Regions from separate parts of the Arthrobacter sp. NicSoilB8 genome, predicted to be linked through region 3. Evidence: riboswitches for the same ligand, from Rfam matches in the RefSeq annotation. Region 3 holds a riboswitch; each other region holds the start of a gene.

The links. A riboswitch is a leader RNA that binds a small molecule or an ion and turns the genes downstream of it on or off. The one in region 3 is predicted to bind cyclic di-AMP.
Region 1: it holds a riboswitch for cyclic di-AMP, as region 3 does, so the genes downstream of both, LDO15_RS03395 (hypothetical protein) here and LDO15_RS12880 (hypothetical protein) in region 3, are expected to answer to the same signal.
Region 2: it holds a riboswitch for cyclic di-AMP, as region 3 does, so the genes downstream of both, LDO15_RS04095 (NlpC/P60 family protein) here and LDO15_RS12880 (hypothetical protein) in region 3, are expected to answer to the same signal.

What each region holds. Positions count from the first base shown of each region.
Region 1 covers NZ_AP024655.1:726,759-731,537, reverse strand. The annotation lists gene LDO15_RS03405 (response regulator transcription factor) at 1-129, shown strand, start outside; gene LDO15_RS03400 (HAMP domain-containing sensor histidine kinase) at 133-1,761, shown strand; cyclic di-AMP (ydaO/yuaA leader) riboswitch at 1,890-2,077, shown strand; gene LDO15_RS03395 (hypothetical protein) at 2,077-2,895, shown strand; gene LDO15_RS03390 (bifunctional glycosyltransferase family 2/GtrA family protein) at 3,062-4,582, shown strand; gene LDO15_RS03385 (glycosyltransferase family 39 protein) at 4,583-4,779, shown strand, end outside.
Region 2 covers NZ_AP024655.1:897,020-901,798, forward strand. The annotation lists gene serC (phosphoserine transaminase) at 1-17, opposite strand, end outside; gene LDO15_RS04085 (metal-dependent transcriptional regulator) at 363-1,058, shown strand; cyclic di-AMP (ydaO/yuaA leader) riboswitch at 1,209-1,422, shown strand; gene LDO15_RS04090 (M23 family metallopeptidase) at 1,427-2,248, shown strand; cyclic di-AMP (ydaO/yuaA leader) riboswitch at 2,371-2,554, shown strand; gene LDO15_RS04095 (NlpC/P60 family protein) at 2,850-3,608, shown strand; gene LDO15_RS04100 (HNH endonuclease) at 3,833-4,333, shown strand; gene LDO15_RS04105 (NTP transferase domain-containing protein) at 4,446-4,779, shown strand, end outside.
Region 3 covers NZ_AP024655.1:2,860,509-2,865,287, reverse strand. The annotation lists gene LDO15_RS12895 (DNA alkylation repair protein) at 1-190, shown strand, start outside; gene LDO15_RS12890 (cation:proton antiporter) at 227-1,432, opposite strand; gene LDO15_RS12885 (hypothetical protein) at 1,588-1,842, opposite strand; cyclic di-AMP (ydaO/yuaA leader) riboswitch at 2,016-2,220, shown strand; gene LDO15_RS12880 (hypothetical protein) at 2,225-2,896, shown strand; gene LDO15_RS12875 (HAMP domain-containing sensor histidine kinase) at 3,077-4,081, opposite strand; gene LDO15_RS12870 (response regulator transcription factor) at 4,074-4,748, opposite strand; gene LDO15_RS12865 (VTT domain-containing protein) at 4,754-4,779, opposite strand, start outside.

The DNA.
Region 1 (4,779 bases), 2.1 Mb from region 3:
GACTTCGGCGGCCAGGCGAACATCGTGGAACTGTACATTTCCTACCTCCGCAAGAAGGTCGACGCCAACCACGCGCCCATGATCCACACCGTGCGAGGCGCAGGCTACGTCCTCAAGCCGGCGGACTGATCCGTGCCCTCACTTTCCGGTGTGACCCGCGTCCCCGGGCGCGATTGGCGCAACCCCTCCACGTGGCACTTGCGCACCCGACTGGTCCTCGTGGCCATGGCGTTGCTCGTGGCCATCTGCGGCGCTGTGGGACTGTTCAGCTATGCCTCCATGGACTTGTTCCTGACCCGGCAGCTCGATGACCAGCTCAGCCAGGCCTCCCACCGCTCGAGCGAGTTCGGCCGGCCCGTGTCCGGCAACCCGGACGGGCGTCCGGACCCTCTTGAGGCCCGGGGGCAGGGCATCGGCACGCTCAACGCACGCATACAGGGCGGAGAGGTCAGCAACCCCGGCTTCCTGGCCGGGGACGCCACCCGCAAGAGCCTTTCCCCGGACGACAACGCCGTCCTCCTGGCGCTCACCCCGAACGGGCTGCCGGTGGACCGGACCCTCTCGGCCGGGGACTACCGGCTCACTGCCGTGCGTGCACCCTACGGCGACGTGATCGTTACCGGGCTCCCGCTGGCAGAAAAACAAAACACCCTGGCCTCGCTGGTCTGGACCATGGTGGTGGTCTCCGCGGGCGGGCTCGTGCTGATCGGCCTCGCCGGGACGGCTGTGATCCGGCGGACCATGAAGCCGCTGGAACAGCTCTCCGAGGTTGCCACCAAGGTTTCCCGCCTCCCGCTGGACGCGGGCGAGGTGGCGCTCGGGGTGCGCGTCCCGGCGTCGGTGGCCCATCCGGGAACCGAGGTGGGCAGCGTGGGTTACGCGCTGAACCAGATGCTGGACAACGTCTCCAACGCCCTCGAGGCACGGCAGGAAAGCGAAATGAAGGTGCGGCAGTTCGTTGCCGACGCCTCGCACGAGCTCCGCACTCCGCTCACGGCCATCCGCGGCTACACCGAGCTGATGCGGATGACCGAGCACTTCACGCCCGACGGCGAGAAATCCCTCGCCCGCGTGCAGAGCCAGTCCGAGCGCATGACCACCCTCGTGGAAGACCTGCTACTGCTGGCACGGCTGGACGAGGGGCAGCCGCTCAAGGTCACCGACGTCGACCTCACCCAGCTGGCCATCGAGACGGTGAGCGATGAAAAGGTCATGGCCCCGGACCGCATCTGGCAGCTGGAACTCCCGGACGAGCCCGTGGTGGTGCGGGGGGATGCGACCCAGCTGCACCAGGTCCTCGCCAACCTCCTGTCCAACGCACGCAAGCACACGGAACCCGGGACGAAGGTGGTCACGGGGGTCATGCGTTCGGCTGACGGCAGCGCGGTGGTCACAGTGACGGACAACGGCAGCGGCATCGACCCCGAATTCGTCGGACGCGTCTTCGCCCGCTTCGCCCGGGCCGACGCCTCGCGCACCAATCGGGCGGGCACCGCCGCCCAGCCTGCGGTCGCAGCGGCGGGAGCCCGCACTGCGTCCGGCACCCTTTCCGGCACGGTTTCCGGCGGTTTGTCCGCAGCCTCCAGAGCTGCGGGCATGGCGGCTCCCGCGCCGACCTCCGAGGGGACGAGCGGGTTGGGCCTGTCCATTGTCCAGTCGATCGTGGAGGCCCACGGAGGGACCGTCGAGGTCACGTCCAGGCCCGGCCGGACGGAGTTCGCCGTTCGGCTGCCCGCGGCACCCCCATCCGCGCCCGCGTAAGCCCACGAATGCGGCCCAAGGGTCTACACAAGCCGACACCCCGCCGCTGTGACTCCTGTTACCAAAATGTGACTTAAGCGTCGCCGTCCTGTAGCGTCGTAGGAGTGCGCTGCCATCGGCGCCGCACATCCGGATGGACGCCAAACTCTGCCGCTTCCCGGATTCCGCTAGACGAGGCAGAGGCGGGGGACCCAGAGTTCCCGGGCATTCTGCACATATGCGCCCTTGGGGTGAAGCCGACACGTGACTTTTCCGTGCGGCCGGATGACCTCATCCGAACCCGACAGCTAACTCCGCAGGCGTTGAGAGGCGATCATGACTGAACTCCAGGTACAAACGCGCCCTGACGGCGTTGCACACTCCACGAAGTCGCGTCACCGCGCCGAACCAGCCAAGCAGGCATCCGCCCTGTCGCGGCTGGCCACCGGGCTCGGCATCACCGGCCACCGCGCCGCCGTCGTCACCGTCGCCTGCGCAATGCTGGTGGGCGGCGCCGCCGCCAGCCAGGCAGCAGAACCGGGAACGCACGGGGCGAATGTTGCGAACACCTCGACGGCCACCAGTGCCGACCCGCTGGCCAAGCTCAACTTCGAACGCGTCCAGATCGCTGCTCCCACCGCTCCGGCGGGAAAAAACGTGGCCCCCACGCTCCCGGAAGTTAAGGCCGCCGAACCGCCGGCCGCCCCGGCTGCTGCTGCCCCCGCGCCCGCACCGGCACCCGCCGCGGCCCCCGCACCCGCTCCTGCAGCGGCACCCGCGGCAGCACCTGCGCCGGCTCCCGCTCCCGTGGCAGCACCGGCTCCGGCGGCGGCTCCGGTCGCAGTCGACGATCCCGCCGGCGCGCAGGCCTACGCCGCCGCCCAGCTGGGCAGCTACGGCTGGGCTCCGGGCCAGATGCAGTGCCTGCAGAAGCTCTGGACCAAGGAATCGGACTGGAAGACGACCGCCAAGAACCCCAGCAGCGGCGCCTACGGCGTGGTCCAGTCCCTGCCAGCCTCGAAGATGGCGAGCGCCGGCGCCGATTACCTGACGAACTACCGGACCCAGATCAACTGGGGCCTGAACTACGTCAAGACGCGCTACGGCTCACCCTGCGGCGCCCTGAACTTCCACTTGGCGCACAACTGGTACTAAGCCGGCACCAGCCGGCCCCGCCTGCCCAGCCCCTCCTTGGAGGCCCCGGATCCTCGTGATCCGGGGCCTCTTAGGCGTGTGCCATACCGGGAGCGGGCCGAACTTCCACAGCCCCCGCACAGCTTGACCCTAAAGCCCTCATATGGGCCGCCGGGAAAGTTGAGCCATGACATTCACAGACCAGGGCACAGGAACCCTTCCCCGCTCCGCGGCGCCGCCGGCCGGTCCGGCGGCGTCCGCCGCCACGTCAGAACGTGCACCGTCCGGGTCTGCACTGTCCGGGCCTGCACCGTCCGGGCCTGCCTCATCGGGGCATGTGCTGGCCGATACTCCCGTCCCTGGCCCGTTTGACGGGCCTCTGACCAGCCACGGCAGCCGGCGCTCACCCATAGACACGCGTACCAGCACACCGGTGCTGGATGTCGCCATCCCGGTCTTCAACGAGGAACGGGACCTCGAAGCTTGCCTGCGCCGGCTCCATACTTACCTTCTCGGCTCCTTCCCGCACCCGTTCCGGATCACCGTGGCGGACAACGCCAGCACCGACGGGACGCTCAAGACGGCCGAACGCGTAGCCCGCGAGCTGCGCGAGGTGAACGTGGTCCACATGGCCGAAAAAGGCCGCGGCCATGCCCTTCGCAAGGTATGGCTTGCCTCGCCGTCGCCGGTCCTGGCATACATGGACGTGGACCTCTCCACCGATCTGGCAGCGCTCGGTCCCCTCCTCGCCCCGCTCATTTCGGGGCACTCCGACCTGGCGATCGGGACCCGGCTGACCCGCAACTCGCGCGTCGTCCGCGGCCCCAAACGGGAATTCATCTCGCGCAGCTACAACTTCCTGCTGCAGTCACTCCTCGGCGCCCACTTTAGCGACGCGCAGTGCGGCTTCAAGGCAATCCGGGCGGACGTGGCACGGCAGCTGCTGCCCCACACGCTGGACAACGCTTGGTTCTTCGACACCGAACTGCTGGTCCTGGCCGAAAAGTGCGGCCTGCGCGTCCACGAAGTCCCGGTGGACTGGACCGACGACCCCGATTCCAGCGTGGACATCATCCAGACTGCCCTCGCGGACCTGCGCGGCATGGCACGGCTGAGCCGTGACCTGGTCTCCGGCCGGATTCCGGTTCCCGAACTGCGTGCCGCCCTGGCCCGCGGGCCGCTGCCGGCCTCATCACGGTCCCAGGAACAAAGCCCCGGCGGAAGCCTCTTCGGACAGCTCGTCCGCTTCGGCAGCATCGGGGTGGCCTCCACCCTCGCGTACCTGGTGATCTTCCTGCTCTGCCGCGGGATCATGGACCCGCAGCTGGCCAACTTCCTCGCGTTGCTCACCACCGCCGTGGCCAACACAGCGGCCAACCGGCGCTTCACATTCGGCATCCAAGGACGCAGCCAGGCGGCACGCCACCACTTCGAGGGACTGCTGGTCTTCGGGATCGGGCTCGCCCTGACCTCGGGCGCCCTCGCCCTGGTTCACGGCGCGTCAGGCGGGTCCCCGGACCGCTGGCTCGAACTCGTCACGGTCACCGCCGCCAACCTGGCGGCCACGGCCGTCAAATTCCTGCTCTTCCGGTTGGTGGTCTTCCGCAACAGACCCATCCCCGACCTTCCGGCGCAGGGCGCCCCCGATGCTGTTCCCGCGCAAAGCGGCACCGATGCTTCCCTCCCCCGCACAGAAACGGCCAAATAAATGACGGCAACCATCAGCCCCACCGGCGGAGCCCGGGCCGGTTCGCCCGCCGGCAGCCCGCCGGTCCAGGAAACGCCCGCCCCGGCGCCCGAGCCAGCCGGGACGGCGCCGCACCCGCCCGTATCAGGCCCGCCCGTACCCCGGAGCCGCCGGGAACGCCTGCTGTTCGGACCGCAGGCGCGTTGGGTCCGGCCCTC
Region 2 (4,779 bases), 2.0 Mb from region 3:
ATGCTGGTGTCGCTCACAGTTGCTCCAATTTTCGGCTGGTTCGTAGCGTGGCTGGGAGATGGCCTGATGGGGATGGCTACAACGGACACCCCTCTTTATTCTGCCTTGCCATTTTGCCTCACAGGTCCCGGCGATACGGAAAATGGGCTGTCACAGTCCGGTCATTGAGACGCCGCGCGAAGGGCCGGAGGGCGGACGGCGTGAGGCCGCCCGGGCAGGACGAAGGATTATCCGGAGTAATTCAAAATAGGCTAGGCTGTCCTGCGAACGTACGGCGGATCTCGCCAGGGCGCATCCTGCACGCAGCCCGCACGCGGTACGGTGGGAATGACGCAAGGACTGCGCTCGAGGAGCTGAGCTGAATGACGGATCTGATCGATACCACGGAGATGTATCTTCGGACCATTCTGGAACTTGAAGAAGAAAACATCGTCGCCCTCCGCGCCCGCATCGCCGAACGGCTCCGCCACTCCGGCCCCACCGTTTCCCAGACCATCGGCCGGATGGAACGTGACGGGCTGGTGGTTGTTTCGGGCGACCGGCACCTTGAGCTGACAGAAACCGGGCGGAAACGCGCCGTCGGCGTGATGCGCAAGCACCGTCTCGCCGAACGTCTGCTGGCTGACGTGATCGGGCTCGACTGGGCCTACGTCCACGAGGAAGCCTGCCGCTGGGAGCACGTCATGAGTGAACGCGTCGAGCGACGCATCTTCGAGATGCTCAACCACCCCACGGTTTCGCCCTACGGGAACCCGATTCCGGGGCTTGCGGAACTGGGCGGTGCGCCCTCCGGCGCCCACATGGACGGGGTTGTGAACCTGCTGGACGCCATGGCCGGCTACGGTCCGGGCTCGCGGATCAGGGTCAACCGGCTCGCGGAGCCGATCCAGGTGGAACCGGAGCTCCTGGCCCAGCTCGACGAGGGCGGAATCCGGCCCGGTGCGCTGGTGTCGCTGGAGCGGGTCGGGGAGTACATCTCGGTCCGGGTCCCGGATATCGAAGGCGCGCTGGAGCTGCCGCCCGAGGTTGCCGCGCACGTGTTTGTAACAGTCGCCTGACCAGCCACGACGTCCCGGAGATGGGACGACCCATGAGTTGTGCACAAAAGCGATTACGGATTTATTACCGGGCGGCTTAATCGCCTATAGTTAGTGGCCAGTACCGATACCAAAGCGTTACCTGATCCGAAGCCGAGCCCTGCCAGCGGATCAGTCGCAGAACCACCTTCTGGCAGGGGCGGGGGAACCACTTTCGGCTGCTTCTTCGGCAGCCTTGGGGTGAAGTCCGTCAGCGGCAAGCAACTTCCACCGAGGGATCCCTGAGGATGCCCCTGTGTCTGGGCGCTTGCAACGGCGGACCGGGTCTTTGATCTCTCTGACCCGAATCCGACAGCTAACTTCGCAGGCTATCCAGAGAGGAACCGTTCTTGACCACCCAGACCGCCAGGGGCCGTCGCCGCGCGAGCGGTCCCGCTCCGGAGCCGCGTCCCGTACTCGCCTATACGGCCGAACGCCCGCGCGACGTGCACCGGGATGAACGCCGTCGCCGGCGCGGTCCGTTCCGTCAGGTAACGGACTTCGCAGCGGCCAGCGGCGTCGGGCAGAAGGCCGGGATCGCCCTGGCCGCAACCGGCCTGATCCTCACGGTAACGGTCCCCGTCACCAGCCCGGTCATGGCCTCGAACACCGACGGATCGGGCGCCCTGGCCGCCGCAGTGCAGCCGGATGTCACGGCTGCCGCCGCCGCGAAGGTCGATTTCAGCCGCACCGCCGTCACCACCAAGGGCGATCCGGACGGGAAGCTCAAGCAGCTGCTGAGTGCGCAGTCCGTGGGCAGCATCACCCGTGCGGCATCGGCCGGCACGCTCGGTGCGCCGCTGGACCAGATGGTCACGGCCTCGCCGTTCGGCTACCGCGTCAGCCCCATCACCGGCGGCGCGGGCGAGTTCCACCGCGGCCAGGATTACGTCGCCCAGTGCGGCACTCAGGTCCATGCAGCGGCCAGCGGCACCGTTACCTTCAACGGATGGCACCCCTACGGCGGCGGAAACCGCGTGGTGATCGATCACGGCAACGGCCTGGAGACCACGTACAACCACCTGTCCTCGTCGTCGGTCACGGTCGGCCAGAAGGTCTCCCGCGGCGATGTCATTGCGATGAGCGGCACCACGGGCGCCTCCACGGGCTGCCACCTTCACTTTGAAGTCATGGTCAACGGCGATGTCGTTGACCCGCTCGGCTGGCTCTAGAAAGATGATGGGCCGCTCTCAAATCCACGCGACACGCCGTGATCTGAATGTGACATTGGGTCCGGACTCCTGTAGGGTTTGAAGCACGCCAACTTTTCCGAAGTTGGCGCTCTTGAGTGGATTGCCTAGCTCTGCCACCGCTCAAGGTCCGTTCGCATTACATCGTCTGGCAGGGGCGGGGGAACCAATTTTGGCCTTCGAAAGAAGGCCTTGGGGTTAAGTCGCAACGCTTCCCAGGAAGCAGCGCGGCCGGGTGACTCCCATCCGAATCCGACAGCTCACCTCGTAGGCATTGGGAGAGGCTACTTTCGTGTCTTCACGCCACAATGCTGCGCGTCTGCGCACTGGCGCGGCTCTTATGAGCCCGCTGAAATCCATGTCTCGTGCCGCCCTTGCCGGCGCCCGGATTGGATCACGTTCCGCTGGCTCGATTTCCACTGAGTCCGGACAGCATGCAGTTCCCGCTTTTGGCGCGTCTTCGCAGTACACCCTTCGCTAAGTAACCCATTTCGGGGCGATCCGGCGTACCCCCAAGATGCCGGAGCGTCCTCAGTCCGCGCCCAAAAACGCGCGGTCCAAGGATCACGAAAGAGAGAACTTAATGACTACTCGTGCAACCATTGCACGGCACCGCGCCGAGGTCACCAAGACCAACTCGCTGGCTGTTATTGCCAAGGCAGTCGGCGACAACGCCGGCGGCATGGGCCGTCAGGCCGCGGTCATCGCCGCAGCTTCCGGTCTGGTTCTGACCAGTGGAATCGCAGCCAACGCTGCTGAGACCAACGTTCAGCGCGAATCCACCTCCGCTTCCGCCCTTGAGGTCCAGGCGTCCGCTCCGGCCACGATCTCGGCCGCGTCCACCATTGCGATCTCCTACGAGAAGCCCGCCGTCACCACGTCGCCGGCTCCCGTCGTCGAGGCTCCCAAGCCCGTCGTGCAGGTCCAGGACGCCACGGCTTCCCAGGCCGGCGGCGCCCAGCTTGGCGTCAGCGGCGGCGTCGCTGCGCAGGCTCCCGCCGGCATCGGAAGCGGCGCCGGGGCGACCATCGCCGCTGCCGCCTACGCACAGATCGGCGTGGCGCAGGACTGCACCGCCCTCGCCACCAACGCCCTGGCCGCGGCCGGCATCCACTACCACGGCTGGCCGGCAGGTTACCTGTCCCTCGGCCGCACCGTGAGCGCCGCCGAAGCACGTCCGGGCGACCTCGCCTACTACCAGAACGGCGGCGTGGGCCTGGCCCACATCGCTGTTTACGTCGGCAACGGCATGGCCGTCCACGGCGGCTGGAACGGTGGCACCACCGCGCTGTACAGCGTGAACGTCGGCTCCGGCCCGGTCTTCATCCGCGTCGGCGGCTAGGCACAAGCCCTCCGCACTTCAAAAGACCCCCGCCTCTTGTGAGGCGGGGGTCTTTTGCGTTACCGCCTCATTAACTTTCCGCGTCAATCACCGCGTCCGTGAAAAAATATTCGGTGATCCGGCAGTTGAGTGTTTACTCTTGTCTTGTCGATCCATAGCCCGACCATGCACAGGGCAGCCGGCCCTCGTGCCCCTGGCGGGTGCGGCCGTGAAGAGGTATGCGGATGCGCACACTCGTTCTGAATGCTGGATATGAACCGCTGGCGGTAGTGACCTTCCGCCGGGCGCTAGTCCTTGTCCTGACCGGAAAGGCCAGCGTCGTGGCCGAAGGTGAGGACCCTGTCGTCGGCCCCCAGGACATTTTGGGCCGCCCCTCCGTGATCCTCCTGAACCGGTACATCCGGCCGCGGTACAACACGATGACAGCGGTCAGCCGCCGCGGCGTGCTCCGCCGCGATGCCCACCGCTGCGCCTACTGCGGCAAGGCTGCCCACACCATCGACCACGTCCAGCCCAAGTCCCGGGGCGGCGCCGATTCCTGGGAGAACCTGGTCGCGGCCTGCCTGCGCTGCAACAACGCCAAGGGAGACCATACGCCAGCGGAGATGGGCTGGAAGGTCGGGTTCGTGCCGGGGCCGCCGAAGGGCACCATCTGGCAGATCAAGGAACTCGAAAAGCCGACGCCGGCGTGGGACCCGTTCCTGCTGCCTGAATCGGCCGCCTGAACCAGGCCCCTGCGTCGGTGACCCGGAGCGGCCGCCTGCCGCTCGAAGGAGCCGGGGGCGGCGCCGGCCCGGCGGCAACCGTCGGCAGCCCCCGCCGCGATAGGCTGAACCGGTGGAGTTCGATGCCATCATTCTCGCCGGGGGACGGTCGTCCCGCCTGGGCGGCGTGCCCAAGTCCCGGCTGATCTACGACGGCGCCACTCTCCTGGAGCGGTCACTGCGTTCCGCGGCCGCGGCAGGGCGCACGGTCGTCGTCGGTCCTGACCCCGGGGGCCTGCCCGTCGGCGTCCTCAGTTGCCGGGAAGACCCGCCGTTCGCGGGCCCGGCCGCCGCCATCGCCGCGGGAGTGGGCGCGCTGGCCGCCGATTACGCTGGCCGCCCTGAAGCGGGCTACCCCGCGCCGTTCATCCTTGTCCTCGCCTGCGACATGCCGCGGTCGGCCGCGG
Region 3 (4,779 bases):
CGCAGGGGACTGGGACAGATTCGTCCGCCACGCCGTTTCCGTGCTCGACGGGACCTCCGGGAGGTTCACTTCCGAGGCCGACGCCGACGCCCTCACCGACGGCGCGGTGGTCCGGGAGGCGGTTTCCCGGGTCCTGGCGGAGATGGCGAAGAAGAGGCCCGAGCTGCAGTTCACGTCCGCCCGAGGGTGACCGGTCCGCCCCGGCAGCGGCTGCCCGCGCCCTCGCTCAGCCTTGGGGATCGCCCGGGTCGCCTGGGCCGACAATGGTGCCGGCCCCGCCGGATTTTCCGCCGGAATTCGCGGGAAGCGCGAACGTCCTGGCCGCCCGTGAACCGGCAACAGCGCTCGCGGCGATGGTGACCAGTGCGCCCACCAGCAGCGCGGCGGCCTCGCCGGGGAGCAGCACCTGCAGCTGCGTCCCGATGCTCGCCGCCGCCACGGGCACGCCGAGCTGGGCCGCGGACAACACCCCGAGGGGCAGCGGGAGCCCGAGGAACACCAGGCCGGCGTGCGTCAGCAGCGTCCCGGCACCCAGGGCCAGGCCCAGACCAATCATGTCCGGATGCCCGGCCAGGTCCCTCAGCGTCAATGAGGCTCCCAGCCAGACGAAAAACACCGGCCCCAGGAAGCCGTCGCTAAGGGCGAACAGCTGCCGGGCCAGCCGCCGCGGTTCGCCGACGGCGGCCACCACCAGGCCGAAGGAAAAACCCGCCATCATCACCGACACGTTGCTGAAAGTCGCCACGCCGGCCATTGCAAACAGCGCCGCCAGTTGGAACCTCAGCTCGAGGGCGAACTTGCGGTTTTCCGAGAGACGGTGCACGCGCCCGCGGATGCCCTTGTCCTCCAGCCAGCGCAGCGCGACATAGAGCGCCACCGCACAGCCGGTCACGGTGAGTGCGCCGAGCGCCGCCCGGCCGGCGTGGGGCGGATCCACCAGGAGCGGCAGCGCCACAATGCAGGCGATGTCGGCGATTGCCACCTGCGCTGTCATGGCGACGACATCGGGTCCGCCCAGGCGCAGCGAATCGACGATTGGAAGGACCAGGGCAGCCGAAGAGGACGCCAGCAGCACGACGTAGAGCGGGGCATGACCAGTCCCGAAGAGCAGGCCGATGCCGGTGCCGACTGCCACCGCCGCCGCCGCCGCCGCCGTCGCCCGGCGGGCCCCCTTGCCGAGGGCGGAGCGGATCTGAGGATCCCTCACGGGAACGTGGGTTCCGGCCACAAACATCATCAGCGCGAACCCGATGTTGGCCAGCAGGCTAAACGTCGGATCGGAGGGGTCCACGAGGGCCAATCCCGACCGCCCGATCACGATGCCGGCGAGCAGTTCACCCAGCACCACAGGCAACCGCCAGCGCACCGGCAGTGCCAGCAGCGGGCCGGCCAGTGCGACGACGGCGATCAGCGCCAAGGACAGGAACGTCACGGCTCGCCGCTGCAGGCCGGCCGTTGGACTGTCGGGCAGGCAAGCGCGACCGGGATGGCGGTGATGCCGGCCGTCGGCTCCTTCATCATGGAATGAGATTAGTCCCCTCTGCGGTGCCGTGCGCCAACTGTGCCGTGCGTCTAAGGTGCCTGCGTCTAAGGTGCAGTCCGCCGCTCCACTACCGCATACGCCTTCCCGTCCAGGAAGGCCCAGTCATTGACCACCATGAACCCGAGCGCGTCCACCCGGTCGTTCAGGACGTGCTCGTCGAAGCCGCCGTCCCGCGGTTCAGCATCCCAGGTGGACACGTGGACGTCCCCGCCGTCCAGGATCAGCAGTTCGGTGTTGACGTCGAAATCCTCCTGGGGCTGGTTGCTCAACTGGCAGATGGCGACACAGTGGCTGTTCATTTCGGGCCTCCGCTTCGAAGGTGGTGCTGGTGGCATCATCCTATGTGCGAAAAGCCGTGGCGCCCTACGGGCATTTGCCGGCCGGCACCGTGGCCTCCGTTACCTTAATGTGACATTCGGGTGCGGTTCGCGCTACCGTGGACATGTGCCTGTTGTCTCCGATACGGGCGCTCCCCAGCCGATTGCCTAACTCTGCCGCGGCCCGGGGGTAACTCGCATCAACGACCGGCAGAGACGGGGAAACCACTTTTGGCCTGCTGATAGATGCAGGTCTTGGGGTGAAGCCGCACAGCGCCCGCAACGACGGGCCCTTGAGTGCGGCCGGGTGACTCCCATCCGAATCCGACAGCTCACCTCGCAGGCATTGGGAGAGGCTACATCCATGTCTTCAATCCGTACTTTTGCGCGCCATGCCACCGTCCTCGCCGCCGCATCCGGCCTGGTCCTCACCAGCGGAATGGCAGCCAACGCTGCCGCGGCACCTGCGAAGCGCGACTCCGCTCCGGCGTCCACTCTGGACGTCAAGGGACTCGTCAGCGCGCCGGTCAGCGCCGATTCAAGCGTCAAGATCAGCTTTGACCGCCCCGCGGTGGCCACGGTCGCCGCTCCCGTCATCGAACAGCCCAAGGCTATTGCCGCGGCTCCCGCAGTGGCTCCCGCAGCGCCTGCGGCGGCACCGAAGGCAACCGTGCAGGTGCAGGCTGCTCCGGCCGCCGCCCCGGCTGCGGCGCCCGCCGGTGGCCGGAACGCCATCATGCTCTCGGCCGCCTACAGCCAGCTGGGCATCACCCAGGACTGCACCGCCATGGTGGAAAAGGCCCTGGGCGCAGCGGGCAAGCCCGTCGGCGACATCGGCCCCCGCGCCTTCCTTGGCCTCGGAACCATTGTGGCGACCCCGCAGCCCGGCGACATGGTGGTCCAGTCCGGCCACGTCGGCATCTACGCCGGCAACGGCCAGGTAGTCAGCGGCGGCATGAACGGCGTCAACGCGACGATGGTCCACCCGCTGTCCTGGCTCACCGCCACCGGCGGCGTGACCTTCGTCCGGGCCTAAGCCCGCAGGGGCCAAACAGTCCCCCCGGGATTAGCCAGACCGGAAAGACCGGCGATCGAATTCCCTTGGGGGCAAGCGATCGCCGGTCTTTCCTATGTCCGATTACTATGGGTCAGGTTGGCCTGGGCTTATTGATCTGGGCATGATTGTCATGGTCCGCCCGGCGCGGGTCCGGACTTCTCACGGATTTCCGACGCCCGCCAGCGGGAGCGTCATCTTCATGACGGTTCCCCCAGGACCGGTCGAGGCCACCTCGACGGAACCGCCTGCAGCGACCGCGATCTCCCGGACCAGGGCCAGCCCGATGCCAAAGCTCCGCTGTCCCTGTGATCCGCCGGTAGCGGAGGCCCGCACGAAGCGATCAAAAATCCGGGCCTGATCCACACCCGTGATGCCGGTCCCCGTGTCCGCCACGGTGATGACCGCGCGGTGCTGCTCGATCGACGTCGTGATGCTGACGCGGCCGCCCGGAGGGGTGTGGGCGAGGGCGTTGTCAGCCAGGGCCAGTACCGCACGGCGCAGAGCGTTCGCGTCGATCCGGGCCAGCGGCCGGGCCTCGGCGGAGAAATCCAGGCGCACGTCCCGCTGGCCGGCCACCGGCTGAAGGCTCCCGGCGACGCCGGCGGCGGCGCCGGCCAGATCGGCGGGCGGCGCCGAGCGGTCCGGGGCGTCCGTGGTTGCCGCGAGGAGCAGTTCGTTGACAATTCCGGTCAGCGTGGCGGCGTCCTCACGGATCCGGGCCAGGTCCTGGCCCTGCCTGGATTCGGGTTCGGTGTTGCGCTGGGCGAGCTGGATCCGGGTGTCCAGGATGGTCAAAGGCGTGCGCAGTTCGTGGCTGGCGTCCTGGACGAAGCGCCGCTGCCGGGCCAAGGCGTCGCCGAGGGGCCGGATGGCGCTGCGCGCGCTGAGCCACCCGACGAAGCCCGCCAGCACGATTCCCGCCACGCCGGCGATGACCATGGCTTCGAGCACATCCTTGGAATCCAGGTAGGCGTAGGCCGTCCCGGCCGCCGGGCCCGGCACTTCCGGATGTGCGAGCTGATTCATGAGATAAAGGGCCGTGGCGGCGAGGAGCCCGAGAACCATGACCGCGCACGCGGCGCTGATCCGCAGGGCGACCTTGAGCGAGGCCTTGCGCAGCGTGGAGCGGTCCGGATTTTCGCCGTCGGTCCCTGCATTACTCACTGGCGTCGCCGATCTGGTAGCCGACGCCGTGAACGGTGCGGATGACGGCCTTGGCGACCTTCCGGCGAAGGTGGTGAACGTAGGTATCGATCATGCCGGGCTGGTCGGAAGCGTGGAAGTACGCCGCGAGGAGTTCGTCCCGGGTGAAAACCCGGTCAGGTTCCGCGGCAAGGGCCGCCAGGAGCTGGGCTTCTTTCGCTGTCAGTGACACCGCATGCCCATAGACAGACCGGACGGTGCGTTGCGCCGGGTCGAGTTCCCAGTCTCCGATCGTCAACGGTGCCGCGGCCGGAGCAAAGGTGCGCGTCAGGGCACGCAGGCGTGCTGCCAGCTCGGCGGCGTCGAACGGCTTGGTCACGTAATCGTTGGCGCCGGCGTCGAGTCCCCGGACTTTCTCGCCGGCATCGCCCAGGGCGGTCAGGATCAGGATGGGCGTGGCGATGCCTTTGGACCGCAACGCCGCGATGAGGGCGATGCCGTCCATTACGGGGAGCCCGCGGTCAATCACCATCACGTCCCAGGCCTGGGTCAGCCCCAGGTGCAGGCCGTCACGGCCGTCGGTCACCAGCCGGACCTGGTAATCCGGCTCCAGGAGCTCGGCGATGAGTGGCCCCAGGACACCGTCGTCCTCGACCAGCAGCAGGGACGGGCGGTCAGCGGTTGTCATGGCACCTATTCTTCCGCGGCCATTTCCCGGG